2 regions of the Sporosarcina siberiensis genome follow, and region 2 is predicted to be linked to the other one. Evidence: a T-box and tRNA genes for the amino acid it is inferred to sense, from the RefSeq annotation. Region 2 holds a T-box; the other holds one or more tRNA genes.
The links. A T-box is a leader RNA that pairs with one kind of tRNA and senses whether it is charged. The one in region 2 lies ahead of ileS (isoleucine--tRNA ligase), so its partner is inferred to be a tRNA-Ile.

Region 1 (8,634 bases), on a different contig from region 2:
TCCAAGCATCTCTTCACACCACTGAACCGTTTCATCCTCGAGTTGGTCATAAGGAACAACAGTATTCACAAGACCCATGTCAAGTGCTTCCTGTGCGTTATATTGACGACATAAGAACCAAATTTCACGCGCTTTTTTATGGCCGATAATACGTGCTAAATAACCTGAACCATAACCTGCATCGAATGAACCAACTTTAGGTCCTGTTTGGCCAAATATCGCATTGTCCGCAGCAATCGTTAGATCACATACAACGTGCAGTACATGTCCTCCACCAATCGCATATCCTGCTACCATCGCGACAACAGGTTTAGGAATAACACGAATCAAACGTTGTAAATCAAGAACATTTAGACGTGGTATTTCATCTTCTCCAACATAACCACCATGGCCTCGTACTCTTTGGTCGCCACCTGAACAAAATGCCTTTTCTCCTTCGCCAGTTAAAACAATAACTCCAATACTTGAATCGTCTCGTGCACGTGTAAATGCATCGATTAACTCTACAACCGTTTTGGGACGGAAAGCATTCCGAACTTCAGGTCGATTAATTGTAATCTTGCCGATTCCTTTAAATTGCTCATATTTAATATCTTCATATGTACGCAGTGTTTCCCATTGACGAGTCATAATAATAAGCCTCCTATTTTTTTAACTCTGTAATATGTTCCTCTATCATTGTAGCAAACAAAGTCGGTTTTTCCACATGTATTGCATGTCCTGCAGACTTAATTGTCGTATGTTTAACAATTGGAAACGTTTTTTCCATTTCCCGGGCAATAAGAACAAACTTTTTGTCGATTTCTCCAGTAATTAGGAATACAGGTATTTGGACTGTTTGGAGACTTTCCCAGTAAGATGGTTGGCTTCCAGTGCCTATTCCAATCAAACTATTCGAAAGTCCAATAGTACTTTGCCTAAGTCTTTCTTCTCTAATTGCTTTTTGTTTTTTTGTAGAGAGAAGTTTTTGAGATTTAAAAAGCGGTATATTCTCCCAAAAGTCAACGAACTTTAACAATCCATCTGAAGTTAATCTTTCAGCCAGTGCTTTATCTGCTAGTCTACGTTCTGAACGCTCCTGCTTCGTCCTCAAACCAGGAGAAGCACTTTCGAGTATTAATGATAAGACTCTTTCCGAATACTTCACAGTGTAAGCTAGTGCGATTCGGCCACCCATCGAATATCCTATTAGAACAAATTCAGTAAGACCCAATTCATTAAAAACAGCCTCTAAATCTTCTACTTGTTCTTCCATCGTGTATCTTTGCTCATTTTTAGGAATTGATGACTTTCCATGACCTGTTAAATCAATTCGGATAATCTTAAATTTACTTTCAAATATCTGAACTACTTCACTCCATGTTTCCACACTACCTGTAAAACCATGTAAAAAAACAAGTACCGGCAACGAAGTATCTCCATTTATTTTTACATAAATATCGGTTTCACGAACATTTATCAATCTTTCAACCATTTAAATCAATTCTCTCTATGATTTCAGACCATAATTTCCGATGTCCTTTTACATTTTCACTACGATCTGTGAACACCTCGATGATTCTTAGCGGCTTGGTTTTCAGTTTTGGTATTACAGACTTAAATTCCTCTATCGTCCTTACAGCATCATACTGAGCGTCGTACATCGCTGCTATATGTCCGAACGTCAATCCTGTTGGCGTACCAAAGAGGTTTTCAAAGTGAGTGCTCGAATTTGCTTGCGGAAGATATGAGAAGATCCCTCCACCATCATTATTCATTATAACAATTGTTAAATCCGTTTCAATAAAACGTGTTGCAATCAGACCATTCACATCATGTAAAAATGATAAATCCCCGATTAACAACCAAGTAGGCCTATGTCGGGCTGCCTGAATCCCAAGTGCTGTCGATACAACACCATCGATTCCGTTTGTCCCACGGTTTGAAAAAATCGTTACATCCTTCACTGTTTTTCCAAAGAAAGTGTCTATATCCCTGATGGGCATACTGCTTCCACTTACTAAATCTACTCCACTAGGCAAATGGTCGAAAAGTAATTGAGCAAACGCACCTTCATCTTCGACAGTATCACTGTATTTTGCTGTGATTAAACTTACAATTTCATTTGTCTCTATCCACATTTTTGAGTAGGCTGTTTCAGTTTTAGTTATCTTAATACTAAGCACTGCTTCTGCAGCAGAATGAATATGGTGCGTAACAACACCTATTGGGTCTCTAAATTCAGGAGACTCATCTATAGCTACAACAGTCTGAGGTTTTATTTTCTTTAAGAATTGTGAAAGTGGTTTGGAGACCGGTTGTGCTCCGAACCTAATTACCATATCTGGAATTGCTTGTTTTACAAAAGACTCACTTTTTAAAATGGCATCATAATGATCTATGCACAGAGATTTTGAGCTCTTTGATAGTCCAGTTCTTAGATTTGACAAGGGATCACAAAGTACAGGCCAGTTAAGAGCTTCAGCAAATTCCCAAAATAAATTTTTATCAAAATTGATAGGCATTTCTCCAACAATAATAATTCCCTTATCCGTTCCATTAACCAGAGTTGTTAATTCCTTAACTACGGTTTCATTCAGTGTCTCAGTAACTTTAAATCGCTTTACGAATGTCGAAGGAGCGGCCTTCATATCAAAATCAATATTAAACGGTTCTCGGAAAGGTACATTTATATGAACAGGTCCTTTCGGAGCCGTTGTAGCTATTGATAAAATCCGATTTATTTGACGATCAATATAATCATCAACATCACGATTGTTTTCTGGAATTGGGAAATCAACACTATATTTCACTTGATTTCCGTACATTTGAATCTGATCGATTGCTTGTGGTGCACCTACACCTCTTAATTCATGTGGGCGATCTGCGGTAATCACAAAAAGAGGAATTCGTGCATTACGTGCTTCTGTAATCGCCGGAAAATAATTCGATGCCGCAGTGCCTGAAGTACAAAGTAAAACGACAGGGTCACCCGATGCTTTTGCTAATCCAAGGGCAAAATAACCTGCAGACCTTTCGTCAATCTGTAGGTACATTTCAAGACCTTCTGTTGATGCAAATGCATAGGCAAGTGGAGTTGAACGAGACCCTGGACTAATTACAACCGCCTTTACACCTGCATTCATGAGTGCGCTTGTCATTTTACGAACATAGTTTGTTAACATTTGTGAGTTATCCATTTAGTTTTCCTCCAAGTGCACGTAAAACTGGTCTAAATTTCACCCAAGTTTCTTCATATTCTTTTTCGGCGGTTGAATCTGCAACGATTCCACCCCCAGCGTAAAGATACGCACTATCACCATCAAGTAAAGCTGATCGAATAGCGACCGCAAACTCTCCGTTTCCTTTTGTATCCGTCCAACCAATTGGACCGGCATAGTAGCCTCGATCCATTTTTTCCTCGTCACGAATTATTTCTCTAGAGATTTCGTGTGGAACACCACCTAGTGCAGGTGTTGGATGAAGTGCCTGAACAAGACTGAAAATATCTGTATCCTTTTTCAATTGTCCTTCGATTGGTGTAAACAAATGTTGAATATCACGAAGTTTCATTAACTTTGGTTTCAACGGCATAGAGATGTTTGTACAATTGTTCTCAAAAACATTAGAAATCATATTTACAACATAATGATGTTCGCCACGATTTTTATGATCATCAAGTAATTCTTCACCAAGGGCTTTATCTTCGTCAGCTGTTGTTCCTCGTCCTATAGAACCCGCAACACAAGCTGAATAGGCTTGTCCATTTGAAACCTCTATTAACCGTTCAGGTGTTGCGCCAAAAAATAATTGTCCTTCTCTTTGAAGCCCGAAAACATAACTTTCCTGTTGTTCATTCGATATATGATGCAAAGCAGAGTCAGATTGAACATTACTATCAAAGTTCAGTTTTATTGAACGAGCAATGACAACTTTTTCAGCTTTTCCTTTTTTAATAAGGTTTGTTACATCTGTGATCGATTTCATGTATTTATCTTTCCCGCGTTCCTCAAGTGATACGACAAAAGGTTTTTCAGGAGATTTAAATTCATTTACTTGTGCAAAGTGAATTAGACGATCTCGTTCATTCCGTAGCTCGTCAAATTCATCGATTGCATTCTCATTCTTCGTAACAAGATTGATCGAAATGGAAGTCATTCCATTTTTAATTGTCAGCTGAAAAGAAGGCACAAAGAAAAAAGCTGTAGGGAAATTACCCCATTCTGAGTTTTCAGTATGATTTGTATCAAATGAGAATCCTCCGAAGAGAATAGGCTCAATATCTTTTTCTTCTTTAACTAATGACATACAAAGATTTTTCCATCTAACTGAAATGTCTTCAAATCGATTGTCAGCATTTTCATTTGACAACACTGTCGCATGTCCAATGCCCGCAAGAGTCAATGTGTTGTCAGCATTTTGCCAATAAAAACGTTCATTACTATAATTGGCTTCCCCTGCTTGAAAAAACAGTAATGGAGAAATTCGTCCAATTTCGATTGTTTCCGTGAAGAAACGCAAATAATCTTTTTCTACAGCCTTTGTACTTGAAGCAGTAATCTTCTGTTTCATCTTTTTCCCTCCGTACATTAAACGACTCATACTAAGAGCTTATATCCTTATTCTATCATACAGAATTTTAGTCGTTTCAGCACACAATAAGCTAATGACGTATTTACTTTGCTGAAATTAGAGTACAATAGATAGGGCATAATAAATAATAAGGAGAGAATCATTTTGCAACATAAAATACAAGCTGATACTGGCTGGCGTATTTGGTGGCAACTAACAAGGCCACATACACTAACAGCAGCCTTTGCACCCGTTTTTCTTGGAACAATGATTGCCTTAACGTATACCAACATTCATTTTCCACTCTTTTTCGCAATGTTAATTGCAAGTATTTTTATACAAATGGCGACAAATATGTTTAATGAATACTATGATTTTAAATTAGGATTGGATACCGAAAATTCCATTGGTATTGGTGGAGCAATTGTTCGTAATGGCGTCAAACCAAAAACCGTATTAAATATTGCCTTAGTATTATATGGCGTTTCTATTCTAATCGGTATTTACATATGTATGGAGACCTCTTGGTGGATTGCCGTGGTCGGATTAGTCTCAATGTTAATAGGATATTTATACACAGGCGGGCCTTATCCAATAGCATACACACCTTTTGGTGAACTTGTATCTGGTATCGTTATGGGAGTTTTTCTAATTCTCATCGCTTTTTATATTCAAACCGGTACTGTAACAACTTCAGCAATTTTGCTATCAATTCCAAGTATGTTTCTTGTCGCTGCTATTATGATGGCTAATAATATACGCGATCTTGAGGGTGACAAAGAAATTGGAAGAAAAACACTTGCAATTCTTTTAGGACGACAAACAGCGATTTCAATTTTGTCGATTTTCTTTATAATTTCCTATGTTTGGATCATCACATTGGTAGTATTAGGACAACTTACACCATGGGCACTTATCGTATTACTCAGTATAAGAAAACCAATGAAAGCTATTACTATTTTCAGGAAAAACCTTCATCCTCTTCAAGTGATGCCAGCTATGAAAGAGACCGCTGTTACAAATACTGTATTTGGTTTGTTACTCGGAATGGGAATTCTAATTGGACATCTTTTCTCATAACTTTCTTAAAAAATGAACAACACTGCTGTTTATATAATCGTAAATAAAAAAACTGCCTAATCCACAAGTTCAATTTTGTGGTTTAGGCAGTTTTAATTATGAAGTTCATCAAGCGTGGGCATACTGAAAATTGAACCTAATATAAGGATGTGATTGAATATGCTAAATGGAAGTCAAAAATCTTCTCTAAAAAAAGAACTAACCGAAATAAAGGCGCAATTAATGACTACAAAAAACGAATCCAATATTAAGGACAGTGCACAAGAAGATTCTGGAGAATTATCCATGTATGCCAACCATCCCGGTGATCTCGGAACTGTGCTATATGACAGAGAAAAAAACATGGCTATCAATGTACACGCTAACGCAGAGCTTGAGAAAGTTGAGAATGCCTTAAAGCGATTGCAGGAAGGCTCCTATGGGAAGTGTGATGAATGTGGTATAAATATTCCTTTTGAGCGTTTAGAAGCTATACCCTATACAACAGTTTGCATGGAGCATGCCGTTGTTCCAGATGCTTTAAAAGACAGGCCGGTCGAAGAAGAAATTCTAAAACCCGCATTCAACAATTCATTTGCAAAAGGACAAGATGAAGATATACGTGATTATCAAGATAGTTTTAAAGAAGCAGCACAAGACGGCACATCGGAGACCCCTTCGGACTTTACAGGAGACCATGACGATTATGAAACCTTATACGAGAATAAAGTATCTAAAGGCATCACAGAGGACTATGAATCCTTTACCGTTACTGATATTTCTGGACAAGGTGTACATGTTGTAGAGTCACCCGAATCAGAAGAATATAAAGAAACACTTGATAAGTTAGGAATTGAATCACCACTTGGAGATATTCCTTATCATCAAAAGGATAGTTATCTGAAACGATAAGATGTTTGTTAATAAAAAATAAAAATGTGCTGAAAAGAAAAAACTGCTTTAAAAGTCAGTCTCGACTTTTAAAGCAGTTTTATTTATGACCCGTACGGGATTCGAACCCGTGATACCGCCGTGAAAGGGCGGTGTCTTAACCGCTTGACCAACGGGCCTTAAATTATGGCGGAGAAGGAGGGATTCGAACCCTCGCACCGCTTACGCGATCTATGCCCTTAGCAGGGGCACCTCTTGAGCCGCTTGAGTACTTCCCCATAAATTGGCTCCGCAGGTAGGACTCGAACCTACGACCGATCGATTAACAGTCGATTGCTCTACCACTGAGCTACTGCGGAATAGTGGGCCTAAGTGGACTCGAACCACCGACCTCACGCTTATCAGGCGTGCGCTCTAACCAGCTGAGCTATAGGCCCTATTGGAGCGGGTGAAGGGAATCGAACCCTCATTATCAGCTTGGAAGGCTGGAGTTTTGCCATTAAACTACACCCGCAAAACAAATGGCTCAGGACGGAATCGAACCGCCGACACAAGGATTTTCAGTCCTTTGCTCTACCGACTGAGCTACTGAGCCAAAACTATGTAAAACAATTAAATAATGGCGGTCCCGACGGGAATCGAACCCGCGATCTCCTGCGTGACAGGCAGGCATGTTAACCGCTACACCACGGGACCATTTGGTTGCGGGGACAGGATTTGAACCTGTGACCTTCGGGTTATGAGCCCGACGAGATACCACTTCTCCACCCCGCGACAACACTATAAGTACAATTTGAACCGTAAAACATTTAGTTATTTAATAAAAATGGAGGAGGAAGAGGGATTCGAACCCCCGCGGGTTTTGACACCCCTGTCGGTTTTCAAGACCGATCCCTTCAGCCAGGCTTGGGTATTCCTCCGGAAAAAATATAGTTGGTGGACCTTGCAGGACTCGAACCTGCGACCGGACGGTTATGAGCCGTCTGCTCTAACCAACTGAGCTAAAGGTCCTTCAAAATGGCGGCAGAGGGGATCGAACCCCCGACCTCACGGGTATGAACCGTACGCTCTAGCCAGCTGAGCTACACCGCCAGGATCTTTATATGAGTTGATAAATGGTGGAGCCTAGCGGGATCGAACCGCTGACCTCCTGCGTGCAAGGCAGGCGCTCTCCCAGCTGAGCTAAGGCCCCATAAAATGGTCGGGAAGACAGGATTCGAACCTGCGACCCCTTGGTCCCAAACCAAGTGCTCTACCAAGCTGAGCTACTTCCCGAGTCAAAACAAATTGTTAATTGTTGTTATAGTATTTAAAGCTATGAAAACACTTTAAAAATGGCGCGCCCGGCAGAAGTCGAATCCACAACCTTCTGATCCGTAGTCAGACGCTCTATCCAATTGAGCTACGGGCGCATAAGTAAAATATACGGAAAAATATTGGTGCCGAGAACCGGAATCGAACCGGTACGGTGGTTACCCACCGCAGGATTTTAAGTCCTGTGCGTCTGCCAGTTCCGCCACCCCGGCAAGGGTGATAAATTGGAGCGGAAGACGGGATTCGAACCCGCGACCCCGACCTTGGCAAGGTCGTATTCTACCACTGAACTACTTCCGCTTAAAAGTGCGGGTAAAGGGAGTCGAACCCCCACGCCCTAAGGCACTAGATCCTAAGTCTAGCGCGTCTGCCAGTTCCGCCATACCCGCATGTATGTTTTAATATATTTTAAAAAGTTTAAAAATGGTGAGCCATGCAGGATTCGAACCTGCGACCCTCTGATTAAAAGTCAGATGCTCTACCAACTGAGCTAATGGCTCGATACTGGTGCCGGAGAAAGGACTTGAACCCTCAACCTACTGATTACAAGTCAGTTGCTCTACCAGTTGAGCTACTCCGGCGCGGAATAATATTTAACATAGAAATGGTGGAGGATGACGGGCTCGAACCGCCGACCCCCTGCTTGTAAGGCAGGTGCTCTCCCAGCTGAGCTAATCCTCCTGGGTTGTAAAGTTAGTTATAATTTTTTTTAGTTATGTAATGAATTTTACAAGCCTGGCAACGTCCTACTCTTGCAGGGGGGAACCCCCAACTACCATCGGCGCTGAAGAGCTTAACTACCGTGTTCGAGATGGGAAC
Region 2 (8,634 bases):
AAACGTTACGCGATCGCATCATGGCACAACAACTCACTCATGCACCTTGTACAGAATTATCAATGGGAATGTCTAATGATTTTGTAATTGCGGTCGAAGAAGGAGCAACCTATGTACGAATAGGTACTGCACTCGTCGGAGCAGAAAGCGAGGGATTCAATTGAGCTTGAAAAATAAACTACAAAACTTCTTCTACTTGGACGATGAAGAAAGAGAAGTAGAAGCGCCAAAAACATCCACCCGTCAGCAGGAAGAAAAAACTCCTGTGAGGGAACAACCTAAAAAGATGAATTCAAGAAGGCAAACAGCACCTCCTAGAGAACCATCACAGCCCGCAACGGTTGTAAGTCTACAAAGTGCTCAGAAGTCGTCTAAAGTAATTTTGGTTGAACCACGTGTGTATGCCGAAGCACAAGATATATCAGAGCATCTGAAAAACAAAAGAGCGGTTGTCGTGAATTTGCAGCGTATTGACCGCGATCAAGGAATTCGTATTGTCGATTTTCTTAGCGGTACAGTGTATGCAATTGGCGGAGATATTCAAAGAATTGGAACGGATATTTTTCTTTGTGTTCCTGAAAATGTGGAAGTTGCAGGCGCTATATCCGACTTCTTTGAACAATAGAAACTATAACGAGGTGTACGTTTACTAATGATTCCAATACTAATTACCATTAGCAATTTATTAGAACAAGCAATATCCATATACAGTTTATTACTTATTGCATATATACTTATGTCATGGGTTCCTTCGATGCGTGAAACGGGTTTTGGCGTATTCTTAGGTAAAATCGTTGAACCGTATCTTTCTTTTTTCCGAAAGTTCATACCACCACTTGGAATGATTGATATTTCACCAATCGTAGCAATATTTGCTTTACGCTTCATATCAAGCGGGGTTCGAAATGTTTTCGGTATGATCATTAATTTTATTGCATAAACCTGTTATTTACTGAATTAACTTAAGGGGTAGGAAAACGTGGAAACAATTTTACAGCATTTCAGGAAAGATGAGCAGCCATTTATAGAGAGTGCAATCGGTTGGATACGTGAAGTAGAGGATACCTACTCCCCGAAGTTAACTGGTTTCCTAGATCCGAGACAGCAATTTATTGTTGAATCGCTCGTTAGGGGAAGTGGATTGTTATTTGAAATGAATGGTGAGTTTCCTGAAGCTGAACGTGTGAGAGTACTTATATATCCTGATTACTATGTTCCTGAAAGTAGCGATTATAATATATCCGTATTTAAAGTGAAGTACGCATCGAAGTTTTTACAACTTGGCCATAAAGATGTTTTAGGTTCGATGATGTCACTTGGAATTGATCGTACAAAATTTGGTGATATTCGAATTGCTGAAGATGAAGTTCAATTTGCAGTAGCGGATGAGCTGAAGGATTATATGATTGCCAACTTTACGTCGATAGGAAAAGCCAAAGTAACGGTGGACGAACTTACAAGTTCAGATGAGTTAATAGCTTCCCATGATACTTGGGAGGAATCCTTTTACGTCAGTAGTTCAATGAGACTCGATACAATTGTTTCTGTTGTCCTAAACATCCCGAGACAAAAAGCGGCTGCACTTGTTCACGGAGATAAGGTGAAATTGAACTGGGTCGTTCGCAATCAACCGGCTTTTGAACTGTTTGAATTTGATATGTTGTCCATCCGAGGATTCGGCCGTTTTAAGATTATTGCGATAGAAGGCATCACTCGAAAAGAAAATATTCGACTCATTATTGGTAAGTTGGTATGATTTTTCTGATAATTGCTGTTATTGATGGCACCAACATGTATAATGAAGTTTGAATAAGTAAAGAAGGAGATGCATCAGATGGCTTTGTCACCAATCGATATACATAATAAAGAATTTGGTCGTTCAATGTTTCGCGGCTATAATGAAGATGATGTAAATGAATTTCTAGAGCAAGTTTTAAAAGATTATGAAAATGTGCTTGAGGAAAATAAAAAGCTAAAAGATAGCTTAGAGCAAACGAAAGAACAAGTTGTTCATTTCAATTCAATTGAAGCGACGTTACACAGTTCGATTCTTATTGCACAAGAAGCTGCAGAAGATGTACGTCGGAATTCTATGAAAGAGTCTCAGTTGATTGTGAAGGAAGCGGAAAAGAATGCAGATCGCATTGTTAACGAAGCTCTATCTCGTGCCCGTGAAATTTCCATGGAAGTGGACGATTTGAAAAAGCAGTCGAAAGTTTTCAGAAGCCGTTTCAAAATGCTTATAGAAGCACAGCTTGATTTGATACAGGCGGATGATTGGGATCGGTTATTGGAGACTGAAATTGGCACAGAACAAATTGAGTTTTCAAAAAAAGGTTAAATTACAAATAAATGAATATACTTAACTTGACTATGTATTTGTAAGCAATTATACTAAATTTCATATATTTACTTAAAGCGTTGATGGAGACAGTAGTTTCTTTTGTTAGTTATAGCGAGCCGGAGACAGTGAAAGCCCGGTCAATACAATTGAAGTGAACATCACTCCAGAGCTTAGACGTACATTTTTTGTAGGTCTCGGGAAACACCCCGTTATCGTGTCTGAGTGGCAGCATGAAGTTTCGTGCTGCAAGTTAGGGTGGTAACGCGGGTACAATACCTCGTCCCTTTTTTTAAAGGGGCGGGGTATTTTTATGTTTGTGTTCAGTGGTAGTTTTAACAATGTTATCCAATTGCCACGTTGCTTTCCGTTCCAGGCGGTGAACCGCATCGGATCGCTATCGCTCCCTGCTGGGTCTCACCTGTCCCGCTTCATCCCGCTGGAGTCATCTTTAGCCGCGGGCCCACACGAAGTGGGTCATGCAGTCGTTACGACAGGACGTCGTGGTTTTAGACTGCCTTGCACTCCAAGCAACTAAGATTGTACATTTAGATTAATGGATTTTCGAATAACTATTCCTAGGAGGATGACTAATGGATTATAAAGACACACTACTTATGCCGAAAACAGATTTCCCGATGCGTGGAAATTTACCGAATAGAGAACCTGAAATGCAAGCGAAATGGGAAGAGATGGAGATTTATAAGAAAGTACAAGAACGTACTGAAGGACGTCCGCATTTTATTTTACATGATGGTCCCCCGTATGCTAACGGAGATCTTCATATGGGACATGCGCTTAATAAAGTATTGAAAGATATGATCGTTCGACACAAATCAATGACGGGTTTTCATTCGCCGTATGTTCCGGGTTGGGATACTCACGGATTGCCAATTGAACAAGCACTTGTGAACAAAGGTGTAAAAAGAAAAGAGCATTCGATTGCTGAATTCCGTAAAATGTGTGAAGAATATGCACTTGGTCAAATTGATAGCCAACGCTCTCAGTTTAAACGGATTGGTGTTCGTGGGGATTGGGATAATCCATATATCACGCTGAAGCCATCTTTTGAAGCACGTCAAATTCAAGTTTTTGGTGATATGGCTAAAAAAGGATACATCTATAAAGGATTACGACCTGTTTATTGGTCCCCATCAAGTGAATCTGCATTAGCAGAAGCTGAAATTGAATATCAAGATAAAAAGTCTGCATCTATTTACGTAAGTTTCCCTGTAAAAGACGGTCTTGGTGTACTTGAAGAAGATGTCAACTTCCTAATTTGGACAACGACACCTTGGACAATTCCTGCGAATCTAGGAATTTCAGTACATCCTGAATTTACGTATGTAATTGTTAAAGCTCAAGATGAGAAGTTTTTAATTGCCAAAGATCTTCTTACATTTGTTGCTGAAGAAATTGGTTGGGAAGACTATACGGTTGAACGTGAACTGCAAGGATCAGAGCTGGATCGTGTAGTTGCTAAGCATCCACTTTATGATCGTGATTCACTTGTAATGCTCGGAGAACATGTATCTGCTGATGCTGGTACAGGTTGCGTTCACACTGCACCTGGTCATGGTGAAGACGATTTCTACATTTCTCAAGCGTACGGAATTGATGCACTTTCACCTATAGACGATCGTGGTGTTATGACGGATGAAGCACCTGGATTTGCAGGGATGTTTTATGAAGATGCGAATAAAGCAGTAACTGAAGCACTTGATAAAGTAGGTTGTTTGAAGAAACTATCATTCATCACTCACTCGTATCCACATGATTGGCGTACGAAAAAACCGGTAATTTACCGTGCAACTGCTCAGTGGTTTGCTTCAATTAAAAGTTTCCGTCCTGAATTACTTCAGGCGATTAAAGATACAAAGTTTACACCTTCATGGGGTGAAACGCGTCTTTATAATATGGTTCGTGACCGCGGTGACTGGTGTATCTCACGTCAACGTGTGTGGGGAGTTCCGATTCCTGTGTTTTACGGAGAAAATGATGAACCGATCATTACGGATGAAACCATTGCAAGCGTTGCAGCCATCTTCCGTGAACACGGCTCTAATGTATGGTTTGAATGGGATGCGAAAGATTTACTTCCTGAAGGATTTACACATCCAAGTAGCCCGAATGGTGTATTCACGAAAGAAACGGACATTATGGACGTTTGGTTTGACTCAGGATCTACACATCAAGGTGTACTGGAAGAGCGCGATGACCTTGTTTACCCAGCGGATCTTTACTTGGAAGGGTCTGACCAGTACCGTGGGTGGTTCAACTCTTCATTGACAACAAGTGTTGCAATAAACGGACATGCACCTTATAAGGGGATTTTAAGCCATGGCTTTACTCTTGATGGAAATGGCCGTAAAATGAGTAAATCGCTTGGAAACGTAATTGTTCCTGCGAAAGTAATGAACCAAATGGGTGCGGACATTCTTCGTTTATGGGTTTCTTCAGTAGATTATACTGCGGATGTTCGAGTGTCAGATTCAAACTTTAAACAAGTTTCGGAAGTTTATCGTAAAATCCGTAATACATTCCGTTTCATTCACGGAAATACATCGGATTTCAATCCAGCTACAGATCGTGTTCAATTTGAAGATTTACGACCGGTAGATCAGTATGTCTATCTAAAACTTCAAGATTTGATCAAAGAAGTTCGCGAAGCTTATGAAAACTATGAATTTGCAACGGTTTATCATGCTACGAACAATTTCTGTACAGGTGTTTTGAGTTCGTTCTATTTGGACATTGCGAAAGACGTTGTTTACATTGAAAACAAAAATCATCCACATCGTCGTGCAATGCAAACGGTTATGCACGATACGTTAATGGCTCTTGTTCAATTGTTGACGCCGATTTTACCACATACAACTGATGAAATGTGGGCTCACTTTGACCATGTTGAAGAAGAGAGTGTTCAACTGACGGATATGCCGGAAGCTCAAGATTTAGGAGCTGAAGCAGAAAAACTTCGTGAGCAGTTCGGAACGCTTATGTTAATTCGTGATGATGTTCTAAAAGCTCTAGAAGTTGCTCGAAATGAAAAAACGATTGGTAAATCACTTGAAGCAAAATTGACAGTATGTGTTCCTGAAGCATATAAAGATGTATTCAAAGCGAAGGACATCGATTTTGCACAGTTCTTTATCGTGTCTGAGTTTACAGAAGGCGACATCGAGAATGTTCCTGAACATGCATTGAAACTGGATACAGTAAGTGTTCTAATCGAAGCTGCAAACGGTGAGAAGTGTGATCGTTGCTGGACAATCTCTGAAACAGTTGGTTCAGATGAACTGCATCCAGAGATTTGTGAAAGATGTGCGTCTGTTGTAAAAGAACACTATACAGTGACAGAATAACTCGTCTAATATGAAGTGGCGGCGGCAGTCTGATTGTACAGATTGCCTACGCTGCTTTTTTTATATTTAATGAGTAAGATTTAACGTCTATGGTAGATCATTTGTGGTAAAATAAAATCAATTGTTATATGGGGGTTATGGGAAATGTTTATTTATTACGGATTGGCCATACTTGTGATTTTCCTAGATCAATTGACGAAATGGTTAGTTGTTAGCAACATGAAACTTGGGGAAAGAATAAGCATATCCGAACCCTATCTTGGACTTCTATCACATCGTAATAAAGGTGCGGCTTGGGGAATGCTTGAGGGACAGATGTGGCTCTTTTATATTGTTACAATTATTGTGGCCGCTGGAATTATTTATTATTTTCATAAAGAAGCAAAAGGAGAACCATTATTTGCACTCGGTTTAATGATGCTTTTAGGTGGCGCAATTGGTAATTTCATCGACCGTGTCATTCGAAAAGAAGTTGTCGATTTCATTGATGTGCTTATACCGTTTGTAAATTATGAATTTCCGATATTTAACATAGCAGATGCTGCTTTGACCGTTGGTGTTGTTTTAGTAATTATCCATATTCTTATGGATGAAAAGAAGAATATGAAAAAGAAAAAGGTGTCTTAATGGAGAAATTTGTAGTAGAAATAACAGAAGAATTTGAAGGAAGCCGAATCGATAAAGCACTCATCGATGCACGACCGGAATGGTCTAGAAGCCAAGTTCAACAGTGGATGAAAGACGGTTTTGTACTTGTTGGTGGAAAACCCGTAAAAGCAAGTTATAAAATGAAGAGCGGCGATATACTAACCGTTCAAGAGCCCGAACCAGAAGTTCTTGATGTAATTGCTGAAGATCTGAATTTAGAAATTGTCTACGAAGATTCAGATGTCCTTGTCGTCAACAAACCACGCGGAATGGTTGTGCATCCAGCGCCGGGCCATCCAAGTGGTACAGTTGTGAATGGTCTTATGCATCATTGTAATGACTTATCAGGTATTAACGGCGTACTTAGACCTGGAATTGTACACCGCATCGACAAAGATACATCGGGACTTCTTATGGTTGCCAAAAACGACAAAGCCCATGTATCGCTTGTGAATCAACTAGTGGATAGATCGGTGACTAGAGTTTACACAGCTCTTGTTCACGGTCATATACCCCATGATAACGGCACGATAGAGGCACCTATTGGTCGTCATCAGCGTGAAAGACAGAGTATGACGGTTACGGATAAAGGTAAACATGCTGTGACTCATTTTAAAGTACTTGAACGTTTTGGGAATTTTACTCTTGTGGAATGTAAACTTGAAACCGGCCGCACACATCAAATCCGTGTGCATATGAAGTATATCGGATTCCCTCTTGCAGGAGATCCTAAATACGGACCTAAAAAAACAGTCAACTTTGAAGGTCAGTTGTTACATGCGGGTACGGTAGGCTTTGAACATCCTGAAACAGGTGAGTATATGGAGTTTACAAGCCCACCACCGGAAGATTTTTTAGCGATGATCGACAAAGTTCGAGTGAACGTTGACAAATCAGAAGAGTAAACTGTATACTGATAAAAGTAAATGAATAGCGATACCTTTAAGATCAGTCCAGAGAGGCTGGGAAGGTTGCACGGAAGTATGGTAGGGATTGCTGCGGCAATTTTTCTGCTGTACGTATTTTCTGCATGTAAACCCTCCCGCCAATTATGGCTGGAGGGATTTTTTTATGCCTAGATTACAGTTAGCCAGTTGATTTCCGTTCCATGCGGACGCTTTCTACGGGGCGGGCGTTGAGCCTCCTCGCTCGCTTTCGCTCCGCTGCGGGGTCTCAACTGTCCCGCTTAATCCCGCTAGAGTCGCCGCATTGCACTCCAATCAACTTAGATTGAACTTTAAATTCAATTGAACTTTTATCTTTAACACAATCTTAGCTTATTGGAGTGCAGACCGGCGACTCCAATGGGATCAGCGCGAATGTCGAGACCCCACAGGAGCGCGGTTTTCGCGACGAGGAGGCTTGACGAGTGCCCCATGGAACGCGTCCGGTCGGAACGGAAATCAGCGGGCACGAAGAACATCCATTTTAATTCATACATAATCGATTTTAATTAGGAGGAGAAAATAGTGGCGGAGAAAGCAAATATATTGGACGAGCAAGCGATTGATAGAGCACTTACGCGGATTGCTCATGAAATTATTGAACGCAACAAAGGAATTGATGAGTGTATCTTAGTTGGCATTAAAACAAGAGGTGCATTTTTAGCGAAACGATTGGCACTGAAGATTGAACAGTTTGAAGGAAAAAAGATTCGGTCGGGTGAACTGGACATTACGCTTTACCGGGATGACCTAGTATTGAAAAATGACAACAAAGAGCCACTCGTTCAACAAGTAGACATCGAACACGATGTGACCGATATGAAAGTGGTTTTGGTAGACGACGTTTTATACACAGGCAGAACCGTTCGTGCAGCAATGGATGCTGTGATGGACTTAGGAAGACCCGCATCTGTACAACTCGCAGTACTTGTGGACAGGGGACATCGTGAACTTCCGATACGTCCGGATTATGTAGGGAAAAACATTCCTACATCGAGTGGAGAACGAGTTGTTGTGAGTGTCGAAGAAACGGATGGTAAAAACAGCGTTTCAATTCATTCAATATAAATAACAAAATAAAGAAATTAGCATGGGGGAAACGAAGGTGTCTGAAAAAGTCTTGGATGTACATGAAAAACCGAAAATGGGACATTGGTTAACGCTGAGTTTACAACATATGTTTGCAATGTTTGGTGCAACAATATTGGTTCCTCAACTCGTTGGGTTAAGCCCAGCAATTGCCTTATTAACGAGTGGAATTGCAACAATCGTTTTCATCATCGTTACACGCTTTCAAGTTCCAGCGTACTTGGGTTCATCGTTTGCATTCATTATT

Region 1: it encodes a tRNA-Ile, which carries the amino acid that the T-box ahead of ileS (isoleucine--tRNA ligase) is inferred to sense. The anticodon was not compared.

What each region holds. Positions count from the first base shown of each region.
Region 1 covers NZ_JBHUGI010000027.1:144,138-152,771, forward strand. Annotated here, with positions in the region: gene menB (1,4-dihydroxy-2-naphthoyl-CoA synthase) at 1-630, opposite strand, end outside; gene menH (2-succinyl-6-hydroxy-2,4-cyclohexadiene-1-carboxylate synthase) at 644-1,474, opposite strand; gene menD (2-succinyl-5-enolpyruvyl-6-hydroxy-3-cyclohexene-1-carboxylic-acid synthase) at 1,467-3,179, opposite strand; gene ACFSFY_RS10780 (isochorismate synthase) at 3,172-4,551, opposite strand; gene ACFSFY_RS10785 (1,4-dihydroxy-2-naphthoate polyprenyltransferase) at 4,717-5,631, shown strand; gene ACFSFY_RS10790 (TraR/DksA C4-type zinc finger protein) at 5,791-6,522, shown strand; tRNA gene ACFSFY_RS10795 (tRNA-Glu) at 6,609-6,680, opposite strand; tRNA gene ACFSFY_RS10800 (tRNA-Ser) at 6,689-6,779, opposite strand; tRNA gene ACFSFY_RS10805 (tRNA-Asn) at 6,786-6,860, opposite strand; tRNA gene ACFSFY_RS10810 (tRNA-Ile) at 6,865-6,938, opposite strand; tRNA gene ACFSFY_RS10815 (tRNA-Gly) at 6,942-7,015, opposite strand; tRNA gene ACFSFY_RS10820 (tRNA-Phe) at 7,024-7,096, opposite strand; tRNA gene ACFSFY_RS10825 (tRNA-Asp) at 7,122-7,197, opposite strand; tRNA gene ACFSFY_RS10830 (tRNA-Met) at 7,201-7,275, opposite strand; tRNA gene ACFSFY_RS10835 (tRNA-Ser) at 7,329-7,421, opposite strand; tRNA gene ACFSFY_RS10840 (tRNA-Ile) at 7,436-7,512, opposite strand; tRNA gene ACFSFY_RS10845 (tRNA-Met) at 7,520-7,593, opposite strand; tRNA gene ACFSFY_RS10850 (tRNA-Ala) at 7,618-7,693, opposite strand; tRNA gene ACFSFY_RS10855 (tRNA-Pro) at 7,700-7,776, opposite strand; tRNA gene ACFSFY_RS10860 (tRNA-Arg) at 7,837-7,913, opposite strand; tRNA gene ACFSFY_RS10865 (tRNA-Leu) at 7,939-8,027, opposite strand; tRNA gene ACFSFY_RS10870 (tRNA-Gly) at 8,041-8,115, opposite strand; tRNA gene ACFSFY_RS10875 (tRNA-Leu) at 8,123-8,204, opposite strand; tRNA gene ACFSFY_RS10880 (tRNA-Lys) at 8,240-8,315, opposite strand; tRNA gene ACFSFY_RS10885 (tRNA-Thr) at 8,321-8,396, opposite strand; tRNA gene ACFSFY_RS10890 (tRNA-Val) at 8,421-8,496, opposite strand; rRNA gene rrf (5S ribosomal RNA) at 8,549-8,634, opposite strand, start outside.
Region 2 covers NZ_JBHUGI010000032.1:415,398-424,031, reverse strand. Annotated here, with positions in the region: gene ACFSFY_RS12980 (YggS family pyridoxal phosphate-dependent enzyme) at 1-164, shown strand, start outside; gene ACFSFY_RS12975 (cell division protein SepF) at 161-625, shown strand; gene ACFSFY_RS12970 (YggT family protein) at 653-940, shown strand; gene ACFSFY_RS12965 (YlmH family RNA-binding protein) at 980-1,756, shown strand; gene ACFSFY_RS12960 (DivIVA domain-containing protein) at 1,835-2,341, shown strand; T-box leader at 2,413-2,632, shown strand; gene ileS (isoleucine--tRNA ligase) at 2,935-5,706, shown strand; gene lspA (signal peptidase II) at 5,851-6,333, shown strand; gene ACFSFY_RS12945 (RluA family pseudouridine synthase) at 6,333-7,259, shown strand; gene pyrR (bifunctional pyr operon transcriptional regulator/uracil phosphoribosyltransferase PyrR) at 7,824-8,366, shown strand; gene ACFSFY_RS12935 (solute carrier family 23 protein) at 8,404-8,634, shown strand, end outside.